Regions from separate parts of the Phyllobacterium sp. TAF24 genome, predicted to be linked through region 2. Evidence: predicted binding sites of a transcription regulator. Region 2 holds the regulator's gene; each other region holds the start of a gene.

Region 1 (7,079 bases), on a different contig from region 2:
TTGCTTTACCAAGGTTCCGGCATTGATATTGAGGCCTGCACCCCCCTCTGTCCTGTCGGACATCTCCCCCACAAGGGGGGAGATCAGCTGTCACTACTGCCTTTGCACAATCTGCAACATTTCCAGTTGTGCAAAGGCGTTCATGTCAATGTGATCTCCCCCCTTGTGGGGGAGATGTCCGACAGGACAGAGGGGGGTGAGCGCTTGGCAGAGCCATTGTGCGTGGTTCGTGGTTCGTGGTTCGACAAGCTCACCATGAGGGAGAGTGGAGCACTGCAACGCTAATCACCAACTTTGCCGAACTTGGCTCCCTGCAGCCTATGCTCTCCCTCATGGTGAGCCTGTCGAACCACGCAGAATAGGCCTGCAATCATCGATGCAAGCTAACCACAAACCCTCAAAAATCCTCCGGCTCGGGTATCCGGCCAAAAGCAATTTTTGAGCCGATATAATTCCCCGGACCGGTGGTCAGCCCGAGATTGAGTGCCTTGGAACCGTGGCGCACGCGCACCTTGTCGAGCATATCTGACACGCGCTCCCACTGTCCGCGCTGTTCGGTGAGGGCGTGCGTATCAAACAGATCCTGACTTTCCTCCGTCTCGCTGGACAGATCATGCAGCACAACAGTCACGGTGCTGACGTTTCTCATTTCACCTGCCTTGACCATTTTGTCATGCAAACCATTGAGGCAATTGAGAAAACTGTGATCATCACGCGCCGGGCGAAACTGACCTTCCATGGTCACGCGGTTGTCCCGGTGGGCACCAACCGTATAGCTGAGCGCTCCTGCGCGGTAATGCGAACGGCGCAGACGTCGGGCCGCGCTGAGGCAGAGCAGCCGCGCGCATTGCAGCACCTTGTCGGGTGCCCGCCAGTCCGGCGGCAGGTTGCGGCCGTGGCCAAACATGCGTTTGACCGTCTCGGGCTTTTCCACCGCATAGCCATGCAGCGCCGTGACAAACCGCTCGCCCTCCACGCTGTTCCAGATTGCCCGGGCATGTTTGGGTGCGAGCGCCCAAAGGCCCGGCACGTCATTCACCCCGGCCTGTCCCAGCCGCTGCTCCATACCCTTGGAAATACCGGGCAGATCTTTGAGCCGCAGATCGAACAGCCGTCCCGGCAGATCCTCATGATCAAGCACGACGCAACCATCGGGCTTGTCCATTTCCGCCGCGATCTTGGCGAGGAGTTCATTCAGGGAAATGCCGATGGAACAGGTCAGCACCGCGCCCATTTCATCGTGTAGAGCCCGCTTGATGCGTGCGGCAAGCCCATGCGGGTCCTTGGCTTCCGATGCCAATAGCGTACACGCGACCTCATCAATGGAACGCACCGCAGCAATGGGCACGCACGTCTCAATGGTTGTCAGAATCTGGTTATGCAACTTCACATAGACGTCAGGCCGGGCTTCCAGAAAAACGATATCAGGACAGAGTTCTCGCGCTTCGCGTACGGACGTGCCTGTTTTGATGCCAAACGGCTTTGCCTCGCGGCTCGCGGCAATCACACTCGTATGGGGAGAATCCAGCGGCACTACCGCAATCGGACGGTTGCGCAGTGCCGGGTTCAGCTGCTGCTCGGCGCTGGCGAAGAAACTGTCAAAGTCGAGATACAGTTTTTCCAGATGGGTRGGTTTGCGCATGGATCACGGGTTCTATCATTGCCGATATGAGAACAAAAATAGAACATATGCGCGGAGAGTGCAAACTTATTCCGAAATTGCCGCGGTTTCTGCTGACAGCCGTCGTCAGGCTTTTGCCGCGTCCATGATACGAAACTGGGTGGTTGTCGACCCGTTCCAGTGGTTGAGCGCAAGATTACCCGCCACATGCATGGATTGGCCGAGATTGCCGAACAGGAAATCACCAAGCGGCGCACCCGTGGCACGAAAGGCAATGGCGTTGATGCGCTTGCCATCGGCGCCGGCTAGCGTTGCCTTGACGTGGTTGGTGCCAACAGTGCGGGCATCAACCAGCCTGTGGTGTGGCAGCACCAGCACGGGCTGCGGGTGCCCCGAACCGAAAGGCCCGGCCCTTTCCATTGTCTCATAGAGTGGCACTGTCGCACCCGAGGCGCTGAGCGCACCATCGATGGCCAAAGACTCGTTTTCGCGCAACTGGCCAACCATTTCAGCCGCGTGCTCTTCAAAAAATGCCCGCAGAGCGCCCATTTTGCCACGTTCAAGTGTGATACCCGCCGCCATCGCATGGCCGCCGCCCTTGACCAGAAGCCCGGCATCAACGGCACTGCGCACCAGTTTGCCGAGATCAAATCCGCTGATCGAGCGTCCGGAACCACTTCCCGTGCCGTTGACATTGAACGCAATGGCAAAAACCGGACGGCGGGTCCGCTCCTTCAAGCGCGCGGCAATCAGCCCGACAATTCCGGGGTGCCAGTCATCGCTTGCCGTCACCAGAACGGCGGGACCGCCGCCACTCGACATCTCAAACATGGCCTCGGCTTCCGCCTGCTCCAGCATGACGGTTTCCATGGCTTGCCGTTCCGTATTGAGCCGATCAAGCTCGGTGGCAATGCGCGCTGCTTCGTTGGGATCATCCAGTGTCAACAGGCGCGAGCCGAGCCCGGCATCGCCAATACGCCCACCGGCATTGATGCGCGGTCCGATCAGATAACCGAAATGGAAGGCGCTCAGCGGCTCGCCGATGCGTGATACCCGCGCCAGAGCAGCAAGCCCGGCATTTTGCTGCGCCCGCGCCACCAGCAGACCTTTGACCACAAAGGCGCGGTTCAGTTCTTTGAGCGGCACCACATCGKAAACGGTGGCCAGCGCCACCAGATCAAGCATCGACAACAGATCAGGCGCAAGTGTTCCCGTCGCGATGCGCTGTTCGCGCAGCGTCCGCAAAACCTGCACCAGCGTGAGGAAAACCACACCCGCCGCGCAAAGATAGCCCTGCCCTGACAAATCATCTTCGCGGTTGGGATTGACCACGGCGACGGCAGCGGCTGGCAAATCACCGCCGACCTGATGGTGATCAAGCACAACCACATCGGCGCCTGCCTCACGGGCCGCCTCAATGGCCAAAGCGCTGTTGGTGCCGCAATCCACGGTGACGATCAGCGAAGCGCCGTTTTGCGCCAGTTCGCGCATGGCCTGCGGATTTGGCCCGTAACCTTCGAAAATCCGATCCGGGATATAGATGTGGTTGGCAATGCCGTAATGGGTGAGAAATCGCGACAGAATGGCCGATGAACAGGCACCGTCCACATCGTAATCGCCGAAAATCGCCACCTTTTCGTGTTTGCCGATGGCCTGCGCAATGCGGAGAGCGGCCTTCTCCATATCGGTGAGCGAGGCTGGATCAGGCATTAGCCCCTTGATTGTCGGATCCATGAAGGCCGGCGCATCATCGACACCAACGCCGCGCCCGGCAAGAACACGGGTGACAAGATCGGGAAAACCATGGTTCTGCGCCATGGCAAGGGCAATGTTGGCCTCGCGCGGTCCCAGCCGGTCAATCCATTTGAGACCGGTTGCCGAGTTTTCAACGCCGAGGAAGAGCCGTTCTGGTGCCATGCAACGCTTCAATCATCCGGCGCACCTGAATGCAATGCTTCGAATGATGTATCCGGTGAACAAACCGGCAATTACTGGGCGGGCGCTGGCGTAACGGCCCCATTTGCAGGCGCGACCGCACCATCTGCCGGTGGTGGTGGCGGTGCACCGATGTCATGCATTGTTGTGGCAAGCGAGGTGGCAAAGTCGGAAAGGGTGCGTTCCGCCGCTTCCTTGCTGCCCTTGGCATAGTTGGCGGCGGGCTGGATCAGCAGATAGCGGCTATGCATGCCGACAACACAGACGAGAAAGGCGTGCTTTTCCTGTGCCGCGTCGGCGCTGACACAGGGCATTGCCAGCCCTGCACTGTATGGCAGTGTACTCTGCACGGCTATTTCGCCAGGTTGCGTTGAATGATACTGGGTCGCCTTCTCAAACAGATCGCGAACAACTGGATCATCCGCCCCGTCCTTGATGGGATAGGCGGCTGCCTTGTTGTTGGCCTTGACGCCCGCCATTATCACCGTTGCCTTGGCATCCACGGCTTCGTATTCCGCCGTTACACCGAAATCCTGCGGATTGACGCTGTGCTTGACCAGGGTGAATGGCCCGACAGTCTGCGGAAAGCGATCGGCGATCGAATTGGATCGATACCCTTGAATAAGATCAAGGTAGGGGTCCTGCGCAAACGCAGTGTTACCCGGCCCTGCAACTACCAGCGCCGAAACAATGCAAGCGGTTATTTTCGTTCGGATATTCATGGCTTTAACACTCATATGAACTCCCGATATGAAAATAGCTCAAAAAGCATGGCCCCAATAGGGCAATTCCTACTGAGCCACGAATGCAGTTAACAAAATGCCCTGCCACTCGGGTGAGCAGCAGGGCAAAAAGTGTTTCAATTGCCAGATCTTACTGGAATTTGCTCATATCCTGATGCTTTGCCTTGATCTCGCGCACGGTCTGCGAATGCGAGCGCATGACGATGGTATGGGTCTGGATATAGTCACGGGCGAACTTGACGCCTGACAGCATATTGCCGTCGGTAACGCCAGTTGCGGCGAAAAGAACGTCACCCTTGGCCATTTCTTCCATGGTGTAGATCTTCTTGGGATCACTGATGCCCATCTTGGCCGCACGAGCGATCTTGTCGTCGCTGTTGAGCTGCAACCGGCCCTGCATTTGCCCCCCGATGCAACGCAGCGCTGCGGCAGCCAGAACACCCTCAGGCGCGCCGCCAATACCGATATAAATGTCGATGCCCGTTTCATCCGGGTCTGTCGTATGGATCACACCGGCCACGTCGCCATCACCGATGAGGCGGATCGAAGCGCCGGTTGCACGCACTTCCTCGATCAGACGCGCATGGCGCGGGCGATCCATGATGCAGGCGGTAATCTCGTTGATTGGAACGCCTTTAGCTTTTGCAACGGCAGCAATATTCTCGGCAGCGGATGCATCAAGCTGGATGATACCGGCGGGATAGCCCGGTCCAACGGCAATCTTTTCCATGTAAACATCAGGCGCGTAAAGCAGATTGCCTTTTTCGGCGATCGCGATCACGGCGAGCGAATTGGGCAGGTTCTTGGCGCAGATGGTCGTGCCTTCGAGCGGATCAAGCGCAATATCGACTTCCGGGCCGGTGCGTGTACCGACTTCTTCACCGATATAGAGCATCGGCGCTTCATCGCGCTCACCCTCGCCGATCACCACGGTACCGCTGATTGGCAGACGATTGAGTTCCTGACGCATGGCATCCACAGCGGCCTGATCGGCAGCCATTTCGTCGCCGCGTCCGCGCAGACGCGCTGCCGCCACGGCGGCACGTTCGGTCACGCGGACAAGCTCAAGGGTCAAAATACGGTCGAGGCCCATTGAAGTCTGGTCGGAAGTTTTCGGCATAAATCTATCCTGCGTTCGTGTGGAGATACCCAGTTGCGGATCAACAGGGCTCTTCCTAGCATTGCTGTGCAAACCTTTTGTCAAAGTCATGCCGCAGCGGCAAGACCCCGCCAGCAGGAAAGTGCCCTCACCGAAAAAGCTAATCGATTAAACGGGCTAGCAGCCGTTCACGAAGCAATACAGTGCTTTTACAAAGGGTCATGTGGTTGGCTTTTGTGTGAGGGGGTGTGGTTCGTGGTTCGTGGTTCGACAAGCTCACCATGAGGGGCTTGGGTGGATGCAACGATAATCGCCAACGTTGCAGACTACCGACATTGCAGAACCTGACTCCCTGCAACCCACCCCTCTCCCTCATGGTGAGCTTGTCGAACCACGAACCACGCATCACGCACTGTGGTGATGCAAAGCAAATCTCCTTACAAAGAAACCACTGTCGTCCATTCCGAAAGCTGCATTGTTCCGGCACGCATGGGCGCTTCGATTTCGATCAGCAATGGAGCATGGGCAGCATGGATATTGAGCGTTGGAAACCACAATCGGTTTTTGTCGACGACAATCAGCAATCCATTCGTATCGCCGACCGGAGAAAATGTATCGGTCTGGGGCGGAAACGGCGGCACACCGAACCCGGCCCTCAACAGATCAACGGATGTTTTGACGTTCTCAACAGCAAAACCAATCTCGGCAATGGAAAATGGCTGCGGGCCAACAAAGGGCAGACCGCTATATTCATCATGGGCAATATATTCCAGAATAATCCCTTCGGGGCCGATGAAGTAAAGTGAACGCGAATGCCAGCCCTGCGGACCGGTAACAACATCGCTGTCACCGACGGAAATCAGTCCAATGCGCCTACCCAACCAGTCTCTGATCCGCTCGAACTTTGTCGGTGCAATGCCGAACGCCAGATGATGCACACCGCTGAATGCTGTGCCCTGCTCCATCACAAGGCGGCTGTAACCCACAGTTACAACGGCATGGCTGATATGCTCTTCAACCGGCAACTGGAGTATATCCCGATAGAAGGAAACAGCCGCGCTTAAATCCTGCACAGTGATGCGCGCAGAGAAAATCTTCATTTCACATATCCCTGAAAATCATTCGATTTGCCCAACGTAATTCCTCAAGCAAGGTTGAGGTCAATAGCCGTAAACATCTGTTTTAGATATATTTTGGTGCATAATAACAAAACGCCACCCCTTGGAATACAAAGGATGGCGTCTGAACCGGGTAAATAATCTGGCCTGTTAGCCAGCGCGCTCGATGCGGATCATTTGCGGCTTGTCGGTGGCATGTCCATCCTTGACGATGCCTTCCAGCGCCTTTTTGACGGCGGCCTCGGTCGTCTCATGCGTGACGAGAATGACAGTCTTGGTCGCATCTGGATGGCTTTCCGGCGTCTGACGTTGGACGATCGATTCCAGTGAAATGTCATTATCGGCCATACGCTTGGCAATGGCGGCAAAAACACCGGCGCGGTCATGCACCGTCAGGCGAATGAAATAGCCGCCCTCATGCGAGCGCATCTTGGCGCGTTTATAGGGTGCGAGGGCTTTTGCCGGTGTGCCAAATACCGGTCCATGCTGGAAACCTGGACGGCTTTTGGCGATATCGGCAAGATCACCAATGACCGCCGATGCCGTCGCCGCGCCGCCTGCGC
Region 2 (7,079 bases):
GTCGGGGAGGGTGCAAAACGGGTAACAACGGGTGATGACATAAGTACTCCAGCGGAGGCTTTGGCTATTAGCCTAACATCCAATCGATTTGATCTGGCGTTGATGTAGCATAGGAGCGCTGCTGTGCAAGGGCATTGGCAGATTTGGAGGCAAATGCGGCGCCCTGTCACCAGTACACAAACGAGTGAACGGCACTTTTTTGATCGCCCAGCGGTCGATGAGCCCGATTTTGCGACTCAAATACCCCAAGACGAGCCTGATTTTCCCGAGCGGGGCAATCTTGTTGCAAAGATACGCCGCGCTGTGGCTGCCGGATGGCATTGGGTTCGGAAAATACCATCGCGCGTTCTTCTTGCATTCAGCCGGGAATATGATCGGGGCAATTTCTTTCTGTTTGTACCTGTCTTTGCCGGTGGCGGCGCTGTTCTCTATTTCAGCCTGCCAACAGAACCCAGACTGAGTGCCATTCTCTTTGGATTGACCGCATTGTCAGGGCTAAAACTTCTGGCTGTGAACCGGCGCTTGGTAAGTCTCTGCCTGACCATCGTGCTGTGCATCGTCGCCGGCATGCTGTGCGCCAAGTTTGAAACCATGCGCCTTGATACAACTATGCTTGGCTCAAGCATTACCACCCGTTTGACCGGCCGCATTGTGGCCATCAGTCGGCCCGAGCGTGGCGGCTGGCGGTTGACTATGGATGTCATTGCAACCGAACGCCCGCAGCTTCTCTACAGGCCCGAAAGGCTTGTTATATCAGCCCGTTCATTGCCAGCCGATGCCGGGCCGGGCACCAGCCTGCAAGGTCTGGTGCATCTGCGTCCGCAATCGGGGCCTGTACGGCCGGGCAATTATGATTTCGCATTCCATAATTATTACCATGGTGTCGGCGGTAACGGGTTCTTTCTGGGTAAGCCGGAAATTGTATCGCTTACGGAACCTGCCGGGATCGCCGACAAGATATTGCTGATGGTGGCGGGCATGCGCCAGCAACTCACCAACCATATTCAGCATCAGATCAAGGGCGAGCCGGGCGCAATTGCTGCATCGCAGATCACCGGACAGCGTGACGGCATCAGTGAGGCGACGAACAATGCCATGCGGCTCAGCGGCTTGTCGCATGTCCTGTCTATATCCGGGTTCCATATGGCGCTTGTTGCGGCCATCGTCATGGGGTCTTTGCGTGCCTCCTTGGCCTTCTTCCCGGAATTCGCCGCACGATATCCGATCAAGAAGTTTTCAGCCTTTGTCGCGCTGCTGGCCTGCGCATTTTATCTGCTACTCTCTGGTCTCGATGTCGCCGCCCAGCGCAGCTTCGTCATGCTGGCGGTGATACTTATTGCGATGATCGCGGACCGCGCCGCGCTTTCATTGCGCAATGTTGCCTTGGCGGCACTCGTTACAATCGCCATCGCACCACATGAAATCCTGGGACCAAGTTTTCAGATGTCTTATTCGGCCACCGCGGCGCTGATCGCATTCTATGGTTGGTGGTCACCCCGCAAAGCAACCCGGAACAATCGACGCAAACGCCGCAATGGTTTGCTTCTGCAATTGCCGGACAAGATCATCGATCATATCAATGGCATCGCCATGACGTCTTTGGTCGCCGGTTCAGCCAGTGCGATCTTTGCCGTCTATCATTTCAACAATACGGCACCACTGGGTTTGATCGGCAATGCGCTGGCCTTGCCTGTGGTATCCATCCTTGTCATGCCCTTTGCCGTTCTGGCGTTGCTGCTCATGCCTTTCGATATGGACTGGCTACCCTTCCGTGTCATGGAGCGCGGGATTGAACTCTTCACTGTTATTGCCAATCATGTCGCGGCTCTTTCGCCCAGCGGCCATCTCGGTCCAATGCCGCAAGTGAGCCTGCTGTTCCTGAGTGCGGGATTGATTGTCCTCCTGTTCCTGTCGTCATGGCTGCGCCTGTGCAGCCTGCCACTATTGGCCATCGGCGCGCTCGTCATGATGCGCAGCGTACCGCCGGATATTGTCATATCGGAGGATGGCAGACTGGTGGGACTGCGTAATGGCGAAACATTGATGATCAATCGGTCGCAAGGTGGCGCATTCATTCTGAACAACTGGCAGCAAGGTTATGGGCTTGCGCAGATCATCAAACCAGTCAAGGCCAATGCACAAGCTGCAAACGGCATGTTTGAATGCGCAGACAAGCTTTGTACGGCGCGCGAACCCGGCGGGCTCATCATCGCCTATACGGATAAACCGGCGCAAAAGAATGCAGCCTGCAGTGAAGGAAATATTGTCGTGCTGGCCTTTGCGGGGAGGGATGCGGCGTGCACAAATCCCGGCACATTGGTGGTCACATTGCACGATCTTGCTTTGAATGGCGCCGCGGAAATCCGCTTGGGCCCGGTCACACAGGGGCCGGTCACACAGGGGCATGGGGAAGCGATGAATGCTTCCAGGATCGAACAAACATTCGATCAAAGGTTGATCTCAGCCAGCCTGACCTATGCCATTGGACCGCCAGATCGGCCATGGAACACTTACCGTGTTCACTCACGAGCGGCACGCAACATGCCGGAACGTGTACATAAGCCAAAAACAAAAGCGAGCATCCCGAACAGCGGCGAACGGGATGCCGATCCGGATCAGTAACGCCTGATGAGTCCGACGAGTTTACCCTGTACCTGCACGCGATCCGGTCCAAAAATCCGGGTTTCATAGGCAGGATTCGCTGCTTCAAGGGCAATCGATGCTCCTTTGCGACGGAACCGCTTGAGCGTTGCCTCTTCATCATCGACAAGCGCCACGATGATTTCACCGGGGTTGGCCGTATCACCGCGCTTGATAACGACGGTATCGCCATCAAAAATACCCGCTTCGATCATCGAGTCGCCTTTAACTTCAAGCGCATAATGCTCGCCACTGCCGATCATATCCGGCGGAAGGCTCAGCATATGGGTCTGGTTCTGGATGGCGGAAATGGGCACACCGGCAGCAATCCGGCCCATGACAGGAATGCTGACATTGGCAGGCATATCCATGTCGTTGGAAGCACGCGGCTGCGGCTTTGGCGGCGCAACATTGCGCCCGAGACTGCCCTCGATGACGCTTGGCTCGAACTTTCTCTGGGCGTTGAGACCCGGAGCAATGGAGTCTGGCAGGCGCAGGACTTCCAGCGCGCGTGCCCTGTTGGCAAGCCGGCGAATGAAGCCGCGTTCTTCGAGCGCAGTGATCAGCCGGTGAATGCCGGATTTGGAAGCCAGATCCAGCGCATCCTTCATTTCGTCGAAGGATGGCGGGATACCCGTCTCCTTCAGACGCTCATGAATGAAGAGAAGAAGTTCATGTTGTTTACGCGTGAGCATCGGCGATCCTTTAGCAGGGAATCGGAAAAACAAAACCAGAACAAACACTATCTGTTCCAGCATTGTTCTACAAGTGCTTAATATTCCGTTGCATACGCTCGGCGTGATGGTCAACAATTTGCAATTAGCTTCATTCTGGCGCTGATGATCTGTTCAGCAGTTCGTTTCAGTGTCCGTGGGGCATAACGTTTGCCGTGAACAAACACCGCACTGAAAGCCTAGAATCAGCAAAGTTTATACCGCAGCATTTGGTATTGGCTGGATAGGTCGCCAAGTTATATATGATGGGTCTGCCAAATTGAACACATGTGGCGGACCTATGTGTCGGGGGACATTATGAAATCAAACCTTGCGGTGATCTGGCGACAGTCAGTTGGAAGCTTTATGCAATCCATACGCTCAGCTCTGATGATAGGGTTGGTGCTTGCCATATCATCCCCAGCAGTAGCAGGTGGATTAGCGGGTGCAAATAACGATATCGCTGCCGGGAATTACGACAAGGCTTTTTTCAAACTGCAACCGCTGGCTAAGAATGGCGATACTGACGCTCAGTTTACAATCGGTGTCTTGTATGAACGCGGATTAGGGACAGAACAGAATTTTGTATCGGCCGCTGAATGGTACAAAAAAGCCGCAGATGCTGGCGATGCCCGAGCTCAGTATAATCTTGCCTTGTTCTATAACAAAGGATCCGGTGTATCAGCCGATATTCATACAGCATTGGACCTGTTTCGAAAATCAGCTGAACAAGGACTTCCGGAAGCTCAATTTCAGCTGGGAATTATGTATCAAGAAGGTCGAGCCACGCTGCAAGACTTTGTACAGGCGGTCAAATGGTTTCAAAGAGCTGCGGATCGGGGAAATGCCTTCGCGCAACTTAATCTCGGCCTTTATTATTCACGAGGACTCGGCGTATCCCAAGACGAAGTCTATGCGGTGAAATGGTACCGGAAAGCCGCTGATCAAGGAGTGGCCCTGGCGGAGTTTAATCTGGGCCAGCAATATACGAGTGGCAAGGGTCTCCCAAAGGACGACGTGCAAGCTGTCGCATGGTTCGCGCGAGCTGCAGCACAAGGACTCTCTGTGGCACAAAATGAGCTTGGGCGAAGATATGAAAGCGGTACCGGAATAGCTAAGGACGATGAAAAAGCTGTGGAACTATACCGTAAGGCCGCCGAACAAGGATTGGCGATGTCCGAAGCCAACCTCGCACTACATTACTTTTCCGGCCAAGGTGTCACCAAAGACGATGTTTTAGCGCTCAGCTGGTTGAAAAAAGCCGCCGACCAAGGTCTCGCACAAGCTCAAGCCGAACTCGGACTCAGATATATCACTGGCGTCGATATCCCAAAAGATAATGAGCAAGCCGAAGTGTGGTTACGTAAAGCGTCTGATCAGGGATTGGCAATGGCTCAATACAACCTTGGTCTTATGTATTTTCAAGGCGACGGTTTAGCTAAGGATGAGGTCAAAGCCAAGGAACTATGGCAGAAAGCCTCTGCTCAAGATTATGTTGACGCTACACGAGCTTTGGCGGAGGCCGATGCCAAAAATTCTGCGCGAAAATGAAGGTTCGTTTCGTCGTGGAAGTGACAATTTCGGGAATGTTATCCATCAACTGCAGAACACCTATCGTCAGAATCGCTCAGAGCTCCGAACTTGTAACCATCATCGACTGGGTTAACGGCGCGGGGCGATGGGCGGTCCGCTGGATTGGCGCAGGACAAGCTCGACGGGCCATATCTCGTGGATGTTTTCCACCGGCTCGCCGTCCAGCACCCGTACCAGCAATTCGGCAATGCGCGAACCGGCCGAGCGGATCGAGGAGCGGGTTGTCGTCATGGCAGGGACCATGTTGCTGGCGTTGAGATAGGGAAAAACGTCATCATGGGCGATGACAGAGACTTCCTTGCCCAATTCATAACCCTTGGAGCGAATGGCGCGGAAGACGCCAAGCGCTGTCATCATGGAACCGGCAAGGATAGCTGTTGGATGCGGCGCGTAGGATAAAAGCCGCTGCGCCTCGTGGAAGCCCGTCTCATCAGAAAAGCGCTCATGCACGATAAAACGCGGATCAACGGGAAGGCCGCGTTCCACCAGCGCCTCGCGATACCCCATTTCGCGATGCTCGGAAAATGTATGTCCCTTGAGGCCGTCGATCATCGCGACATGACGGTGACCAAGATCAAGCAGATGCGATGTTGCCTGACGGAATGCACCGGCATTGTCGATATCGAGCCAGGCATGCGGCGCTGTTATGTTGGTGCGTCCATGCAGCACAAAAGGAAACTTCGCCTCGGTGAGCATGGCAACCCGTTCATCCATCAGGGTAGGGCCGGTTATGATAATGCCATCGACGCGCTTGCTGGAAATCAGTCGCCTGTAGGCTGCCAGTTCATCATTGTTGATGCTCGGGCTCATCAGCAAATCCATCTCATGCAGGGAAAGCTGCTCGGCCAGACCGGAGAAAAACTCGCTCGTGTGCGGGCCAAAGCGTTCGCTGCGGTCGCGCGGCATCAAAATGCCGATAGCACCGATGCGACCAATGGCGAGGCGGCGTGCATTGGCATTGGCACTGTAACCGAATTTGAGAGCGGCCTCACTGACGCGCTCACGCGTTGCCTTGTTAACCTCAGGATAGCCGTTCAGGGCGCGACTGACTGTTGTCTGCGAAAGTCCCAATTGGTCGGCCAGTTCCTTAAGTTTCATGGCAGCAATCCAGTATTCAATACGATCAGGCAAGGCAGCCAAACATTCCGGTGACCGGAACGCTATGTCCGCAGCGCAGATATGACTGCAAATAATAAACACAACCAGAGCAAAAATTCAAAGCGCTTTGAGTAATTTCTCGCAACATTGTGATCTACGGTTATCAGCCCCGAGTTTCGACAAGGCAAATACCAGCTTTTTATGATGTGAGCATCGCAATACAATACATTGTTATTCAATAATAATATTGGAAAATGATCAATCTGGGAATGTAAGGCTCCAAGGCAATAGCCAATTTGCGGCTTGACAGTTCAAAACAGCTTTGCCATTTTTCATTCAAAGCGCTTTGAATTTATGATTTGAAAGAGTTTACCAAAGCGCTTCAGGAGGAGTTTTACGAGGGGAAACTGGCGTCACCACGATGCAAGTGATCCGATTCCATCAGATTTTTGGGAGGAAATCATGAAAGCCAAATCATTTATTGCAACCCTTTTGACCACCACTTTGCTGGCTTCGGGTGCATTCGCTGCAAATCTTGCGATCGTCTCGGGTGATACAGGCAATGGACGCGAGTTTCTGCGCAGCCAGCTCGACCAGTTTGAAAAGGCAACGGGCAACAAGGTTTCAATTGTTGCCATGCCTGCCAATAGTTCCGATAATTTCGGCCAGTACCGCCTTTGGCTTGCTGCCGGAAATACCGATATTGACGTTTACCGCACCGACGTGATCTGGGCACCGCAATTGGCCGACCAGTTTCTCGATCTGAAGCCCGCAGCCAAAGACGTCATTGATCAGCATATTCCCTCGATCATCGAAAGCCAGACCGTGGATGGCAAGCTGGTAGCATTGCCGATGTTCACGGATGCTCCGGCGCTCTATTATCGCAAGGACCTTCTTGAGAAGTACAAGAAAGCAGTGCCAAAGACCTGGGATGAGATGGCGGCTACCGCCAAGGAAATTCAGGATGGCGAGCGCGCTGCCGGTAACAAGAGCATTTACGGCTTTGTATTTCAGGCCAATGCCTATGAAGGCCTG
Region 3 (7,079 bases), on a different contig from region 2:
AGGATCGCATCTTCGTCATGTTCGACGACGATGACCGTATTGCCGAGATCGCGCAAATGGCGCAGCGTCTTCAAAAGCTGCTCATTATCGCGCTGATGCAGACCGATGGATGGTTCGTCGAGAACATACAGCACGCCAGTGAGGCCGGAACCGATCTGCGATGCCAGACGAATGCGCTGGCTCTCACCCCCGGATAGCGTGCCGGAGTTGCGCGACAGTGCCAGATAATCGAGGCCTACATCATTGAGGAAACGCAAACGCTCGCGAATTTCCTTGAGGATACGCGCAGCAATTTCCGTCTGCTTGTCGTTGAAGCTTTTATCGATATCGCTGAACCAGGCGTCGGCATGGCGGATCGACTTTTCGGTAATCTGACCAATGTGCAACCCGCCGATCTTGACGGCCAGCGCTTCCGGTTTCAGGCGATAACCGCCGCAGGCCGGGCAGGGTGTGCCGGACATGAAGCGCTCAATCTCTTCACGCGACCAAGCCGAATCTGTTTCCTTCCAGCGCCGTTCCAGATTGGGAATGACGCCTTCGAAAGGCTTTGTTGTCTTGTAGGAACGCAGGCCGTCATCATAGGAGAAATGAACTTCGCGGCTGCCGGTGCCGTAAAGGATGGCGTTCTGTGCCTCTTCATTGATATCGCGCCAGCGGTCAGCGAGTTTGAAGCCGTAGCTGCCGCCCAATGCTTCCAATGTCTGGTTGTAATAGGGAGAGCTCGACTTCGACCAAGGTGCAATAGCGCCACCCTTTAAAGTAAGGCTTCCATCCGGGACGATCAGACTGGGATCAATTGCCTTCTGGGTGCCAAGGCCATCGCAGGTCGGACATGCACCAAACGGATTGTTGAACGAGAACAGGCGCGGCTCAATTTCGGCAATGGTGAAACCCGAAACCGGACAGGCAAACTTTTCCGAGAACATCAGACGCTCATGTGTCTCGTTCTTGGATTTATTGGCGGATTCACCAGATGTTTCATCAGATGGAAGCGGCTTGTCGGCAAATTCCGCCAGAGCAATGCCATCGGCAAGCTTCAGCGCTGTTTCGAGACTGTCGGCCAGACGAGCCGAAATATCCGAACGCACGACAACGCGGTCGACCACCACATCAATGTCATGCTTGTATTTCTTGTCCAGCGCCGGAACATCGGCAATTTCGTAGAATATGCCGTCAACTTTTACGCGCTGGAAGCCGCGCTTCTGCAGATCGGCCAATTCCTTGCGGTATTCGCCTTTGCGACCGCGGACAATTGGCGCGAGAATAAACAGCCGCGTGCCCTCATCCTGCGCCAGAACGCGGTCAACCATCTGGCTGACGGTCTGGCTTTCAATTGGCAGGCCCGTTGCGGGTGAATAGGGAATGCCGACACGCGCATAGAGCAGACGCAGATAATCGTAGATTTCCGTGACAGTGCCAACGGTGGAGCGCGGATTACGGCTCGTCGTCTTCTGTTCAATGGAAATGGCCGGCGAAAGTCCGTCAATCTGATCGACATCGGGCTTTTGCATCATCTCCAGAAACTGCCGGGCATAGGCCGACAGACTCTCGACATAACGCCGTTGGCCTTCCGCATAGATCGTATCAAATGCGAGGGACGATTTGCCCGAACCGGACAGGCCCGTCATGACAATAAGCTTGTCGCGCGGCAGGTCGAGGTCGACATTCTTCAAATTGTGTTCGCGGGCACCACGAATGGATATAAATTTCTGATCGCTCATGACTGTCACGCCGTTATGGGGGGAGGAACTGGCTCGCTGGCCGGAGTCTTTCCCTTATTTAGAAAGTTTCCTGCAAATTACGAGGCTGTACCTGAGTTGGAATCACCATAGCCATGTTGACATCCATAGAGCAAGTGATAGAACAAAAAAAGAACAAATATTGCAGGCAAGGTGAAATCAGCGCAAAACCTGTTGGTTCCGCGTCTGATAAACCAGACAAGCGCAGGAAAGTTGCACCGGTGAAACGGCACGAGGGCAAGGCTCCTGACAGATTTGTCAGGAGAATGTCAGTTGCCAGTTCATCCAGCCATGCGTTTCACGGCAGTTGGATGCGGAATTTGAGCAGTATTTTGTGGATATAGCCAGACAGTTACCCGCCGGGTGCGCGGCTTCTGTATGATGGCGCAAAATCGAAAAGCTAATTTTGTGGAGTATTTTTATGGCCGGCAGTGTCAACAAGGTGATTTTGGTAGGCAATCTGGGCAAGGACCCGGAAGTTCGGAAAATGGGTTCAGGTGATCCTGTTGTCAGTTTCAGCCTTGCCACGTCAGAAAGCTGGCGCGACAAGAACAGCGGCGAACGCAAGGAAAAAACCGAATGGCATAATATCGTTATTTTCAACGATAATCTGACCAAGGTTGCCGAGCAGTATCTGAAAAAAGGCATGAAGGTCTATATTGAAGGCTCCTTGCAGACCCGCAAGTGGCAGGACCAGACCGGCAATGAGCGCTACACGACGGAAATCGTTCTGCAGAAATTCCGCGGCGAATTGCAGATGCTCGATTCACGCGGTGAGGGTGCCGGTTCCGGCGGCGGGCGTTCTTTTGATAATTCGAGCCGTGGCCAGGTTTCCGATAATGGCGATTATGGTTCCGATTTCGGCCGTTCCAGCGCGTCCTCATCAAGCAATAGCGGCGGCGGCAACAATGCAGGCGGTAATTTCTCGCGTGATCTCGATGACGAGATTCCGTTCTGATCCAGTTTTGTAATCAGTTGCCGGTTATTGCCTGATCATGCTTGATTTTGGTGTTTATGCCGGATTGTTCGCGGCCGCTTTTGCGGCCGCAACCATTTTACCCATGCAATCGGAAGCGCTGCTTGCGGGGTTACTTCTTAGCCATTCCTATCCGGCATCCGCTTTGATTGCCGTTGCAAGCGTGGGCAATGTGCTTGGTTCCATGGTCAACTGGCTGCTTGGGTGTGGGATTGAACAGTTTCGCAACAGAAAATGGTTCCCGGCAAGCGAGGCGCAACTGGACCGTGCCACGCGCTGGTATCAGCGCTATGGCAAGTGGACGCTGCTTTTGAGCTGGGTGCCGATCATTGGCGATCCGCTGACAGTGATTGCGGGCGTCTTGCGCGAACCAATATGGAGTTTTGTCCTGCTGGTCGCGATTGCCAAGACGGTGCGTTATCTCGTTGTGTTTGCGCTCGTATCAGGTTGGTAGGCTCATGGATGCATTTTTGCACCCTTGGTGATCTTGTCGACAATCTTCTTTTCCGCCCGCAGCGCAATGCCGACAACTTTGGCATCATCAGGCGCAAACCGGGCAAATGTCGCCCGATTGAGCTGGTCATAGCCGGTTGCAAACATTTCCTCGACGTAGAGACAGGATTTGACCTCGCGCTCCAGTGAGCGGCGATGGATTGCCGACAGGGTGACCTGATCTGCCGTCAGTATGATAATGGGCTGGATGGGCAGAGCGTGATAATGATTGCCAGCACGATCTATATAGGGCTCACCGATCAAACCAGAGGTTTGCGCAACAAGGCCACCGGTCAGGAATGAGGACACGTTGAGTTTCTGCCACGTCGCTAAATCATCGCGCACAACAATTGCAATTTTCGTATCAAACACCAAATCTAGGTCTCCAGTCATGGGTCGGGAATGCGGATGCCGGAAAATCTAAGAGAGGAAGCGCTGCGCGGTCTTGGACGTTTGTGCGAACGTCCGGTGCGCGATGCGATTCTGTCGGCGCCGTCCAATCCGGGCCTTGAACGTATGGAAGCGCGCTTTACCGGCGATGCGTTTGAGCCGCACCGGCATGATACCTATGCCATTGGCGTGACGCTGCATGGCGTGCAGACCTTTCAATATCGGGGTGAAAAGCGGCAAAGCCTTCCCGGCAATATTCTGGTTTTGCACCCCGATGAAGTGCATGATGGCGGTGCTGGCACGGATGATGGCCTGCGTTACCGGATTATCTATCTCGAACCCGCGCTGGCAATAGAGGCACTTGGCGGCAATCGAGGGTCATTGCCTTTTATCAGCGATCCGGTCTTTGCCGATGCGCCGCTTGTTCAGGCCATTTCAATGGCTTTCAACAATCTGGACGAGGAAATGGATGAGCTGCTGGCTGATGATATCGTCGCGCAGTTGGCGCAGGGATTGTCCCGGCATGCCGGGCAGCCACTGAAGCCGATGGGCAACCCAGCAGTGAGGCAGGCGGGGATGGCACGTGACTATCTGGCTGACAATGCCTTGCGCGTGGTGCGTTCACAGGAGCTGGAAACGGTCAGCGGTCTTGATCGTTACGCGTTATCGCGGCACTTTCGGACGCTCTATGCCACCAGTCCGCACCGGTTCCTGTTGATGCGCCGCCTTCAGCGGGCAAAGGATTTGATGAAAATTGGTGTGCCGCTGGCGGAAATTGCAGCGGAAACGGGTTTTTCCGATCAAAGTCATCTCAACCGGCAGTTCAAGAAAGCTTTTGGCATCACACCGGGCCGCTGGGCTGCACTGACGGCGGTAAGCCAGCCGTTTTGACCTTTTCGCTCGGCGTGTTAGATGCTCTAAAGGAACAGGGAGGCTTTTGCTCAAGGAGCCTGATATGACAGATACTGCGAAGCCCTCGAACACCCCGCGCCGGGTGGTCATTGTCGGGGCGGGATTCGGGGGACTGGAAGCGGCCAATTCCTTGCGCAATGCGGATGTCGACGTCACTGTTGTCGATCAGCGCAACCACCACCTTTTCCAGCCTTTGCTTTATCAGGTTGCGACATCGACACTGGCCACATCGGAAATTGCTTGGCCTATCCGGCATCTCCTGCGTAAATACAGCAATATCAAGACATTGCTTGGCACTGTTAAAAGTGTTGATACAAATGCGCGGACCATTTCAACAGCGGATGGCGAGGTTATTCCCTACGACACGCTGGTGCTGGCAACAGGCGCGCGCCATGCCTATTTCGGCCATGATGATTGGGAACCATTTGCCCCCGGTCTCAAGACGCTTGAAGATGCCACCACGATCCGCAGACGTATTCTGACCGCCTTTGAAAAGGCTGAACGCGAGCCTGATCCGAAGCGCCGCGAGGCTTTGCTGACATTCGTGATCATCGGCGCGGGACCGACAGGCGTTGAAGTCGCCGGAACGATTGCTGATCTTGCCCGCGATACGCTGAAAGGTGAGTTCAGGGTCATCGATCCTGCCACGGCAAAGGTGATCCTGATCGAAGGCGGAGACCGGGTGCTCGGCGCTTTCGCGCCTGATCTGTCTGCCTATGCGCAGCGGGCGCTGGAAAAGCTTGGCGTGCAGGTGCATCTGGGCAATCCGGTGATGAAATGTACTGCCGATGGCGTGGAATATGCCGGTAAATTTGTGGGTGCTGCGACCATCATCTGGGCTGCGGGCGTTCAGGCGTCTCCGGCGGCAAAATGGCTCGACGTATCGGCAGACCGGGCAGGGCGTGTTGTGGTCAATGATGATCTGACGGCACCCGGTCATCCGGATATTTTTGTCATCGGCGATACGGCGACCGTCAAGAATGGCGACAAGGGCATGGTTCCCGGTATTGCGCCTGCGGCCAAACAGCAGGGCATTCATGTCGCAAAGACCATCAAGGCAAGATTGGCTGGCGATAATACGCCAAGGCCCTTCCGCTATCGCCATGCGGGTGATCTTGCAACGATCGGCAAGCGCGCGGCAGTTACGGATTTCGGCTTTATCAAGCTTAAGGGGTATGTCGCCTGGTGGTTATGGGGACTGGCGCACATCTACTTTCTGATCGGCGTGCGCAATCGTCTTGCCGTTGCCATGAGTTGGCTGTGGATTTCAGTCAGTGGTGCGCGCAGCGCGCGACTGATCACGCAGAAGGATGCGGCAGAGGAAGATCATCTCAAATAATCAGGTGGTGATGAAGGTCTTGATACCATCCGCCACGAATTGCACCGCCAACGCCGCAAGGATGACGCCCAGAAGGCGTGTGAGGATCGAACGGCCAGTTTCACCCAAAAACCGGTCAACGCGCTCAGCAAGGAAAAATACGAGGTAGGACGCAGCGATACAGATCAGAATGATACCAATCAGCGCAAGGCGCGATACCGGCTCGGACAAGGTGCCGGCAAGCAGGATTGTTGCCGAGATAGCGCCGGGACCGGCAATCAGCGGAATGGCCAGCGGAAAAGCAGCGATATTGCGGATATGATCCTTGGTGATGGCAATCGTGGCGCTCTTCTCGTGACGCTCCTGTCGCTTCTCAAAGATCATTTCGAACGCGATCCAGAACAGGAGCAGGCCACCAGCAATACGGAAGGCACCGATGGTGATGCCAAACAGCGCCAATATCTGCGCACCGGCGACAGCGAAAATCGTCAGGACGATGAAAGCAGTGATGCTGGCGCGCAAGGCGACCTGACCACGCTCCTTGCGATTCATGCCCCGTGTCAACGCCAGAAAGAGCGGCGCCAGTCCCGGTGGATCGATCGTCACCATCAAGGTGACGAGCGCATTGAGCAGGGTGTCATAAAGCGCCACGATTTTGCTTTTCTTCTCTGATTGAAGCTGATGAACAGTACCGGATTCGCGGTGAAGCGTCGATAAAGTTGAGATTTTGCAACCAAGTTTTTCACTGATTGAAATGAACTGTTGTATCCTATTGAAAACAAAGGGTTTTCAACTGTGCATTGCGGTGCCGTTGGTTGGCTTTTGCGTTCAAAAGCCGCTATAAGATGAAGATTGATTCTATACGAAAGATGAGTGCCTCGTGTCTGAACTAACCCCACCATCCGGCCCAGAAGACGATAAACCAGGCGGAAATTTCGGTATCGAGCCGATTTCCATTATCGAGGAGATGCAAAGCTCCTATCTCTCCTATGCCATGAGCGTGATTGTCAGCCGTGCATTGCCTGACGTGCGTGACGGTTTGAAGCCGGTGCATCGGCGTATCCTGCATGCGATGAACGAAATGGGTCTGTCCTGGAACAGGTCCTATCGTAAGTCTGCCGGTGTCGTCGGTGAAGTCATGGGTAAATTCCACCCGCATGGCGATGCTTCGATCTATGATGCGCTGGTTCGCATGGCGCAGGACTGGTCGCTGCGCGATCCGCTTGTTGATGGGCAGGGCAATTTTGGTTCC

The links. Region 2 encodes LexA, which represses DNA repair genes until DNA is damaged. Its sites were predicted from a motif close to TGTTCNNNNTGTGTTCNG; they were not measured.
Region 1: a site for LexA is predicted at 1,671-1,688, ahead of AB4Y96_RS08445 (Y-family DNA polymerase). Genes of this name have one in related genera too.
Region 3: a site for LexA is predicted at 1,871-1,888, ahead of ssb (single-stranded DNA-binding protein). Genes of this name have one in related genera too.

What each region holds. Positions count from the first base shown of each region.
Region 1 is NZ_JBFRDN010000007.1:70,562-77,640, forward strand. Features, by position in the region: gene AB4Y96_RS08445 (Y-family DNA polymerase) at 398-1,642, opposite strand; gene recJ (single-stranded-DNA-specific exonuclease RecJ) at 1,748-3,538, opposite strand; gene AB4Y96_RS08455 (hypothetical protein) at 3,610-4,293, opposite strand; gene glpX (class II fructose-bisphosphatase) at 4,430-5,419, opposite strand; gene AB4Y96_RS08465 (VOC family protein) at 5,836-6,498, opposite strand; gene AB4Y96_RS08470 (homoserine dehydrogenase) at 6,667-7,079, opposite strand, start outside.
Region 2 is NZ_JBFRDN010000016.1:19,222-26,300, reverse strand. Features, by position in the region: gene gltX (glutamate--tRNA ligase) at 1-41, opposite strand, end outside; gene AB4Y96_RS14895 (ComEC/Rec2 family competence protein) at 154-2,622, shown strand; gene lexA (transcriptional repressor LexA) at 2,616-3,335, opposite strand; gene AB4Y96_RS14885 (tetratricopeptide repeat protein) at 3,672-4,904, shown strand; gene AB4Y96_RS14880 (substrate-binding domain-containing protein) at 5,016-6,044, opposite strand; gene AB4Y96_RS14875 (ABC transporter substrate-binding protein) at 6,507-7,079, shown strand, end outside.
Region 3 is NZ_JBFRDN010000040.1:27,245-34,323, forward strand. Features, by position in the region: gene uvrA (excinuclease ABC subunit UvrA) at 1-1,721, opposite strand, end outside; gene ssb (single-stranded DNA-binding protein) at 2,161-2,697, shown strand; gene AB4Y96_RS23810 (YqaA family protein) at 2,735-3,169, shown strand; gene AB4Y96_RS23815 (DUF2000 family protein) at 3,172-3,579, opposite strand; gene AB4Y96_RS23820 (AraC family transcriptional regulator) at 3,616-4,488, shown strand; gene AB4Y96_RS23825 (NAD(P)/FAD-dependent oxidoreductase) at 4,553-5,848, shown strand; gene AB4Y96_RS23830 (MarC family protein) at 5,849-6,478, opposite strand; gene gyrA (DNA gyrase subunit A) at 6,708-7,079, shown strand, end outside.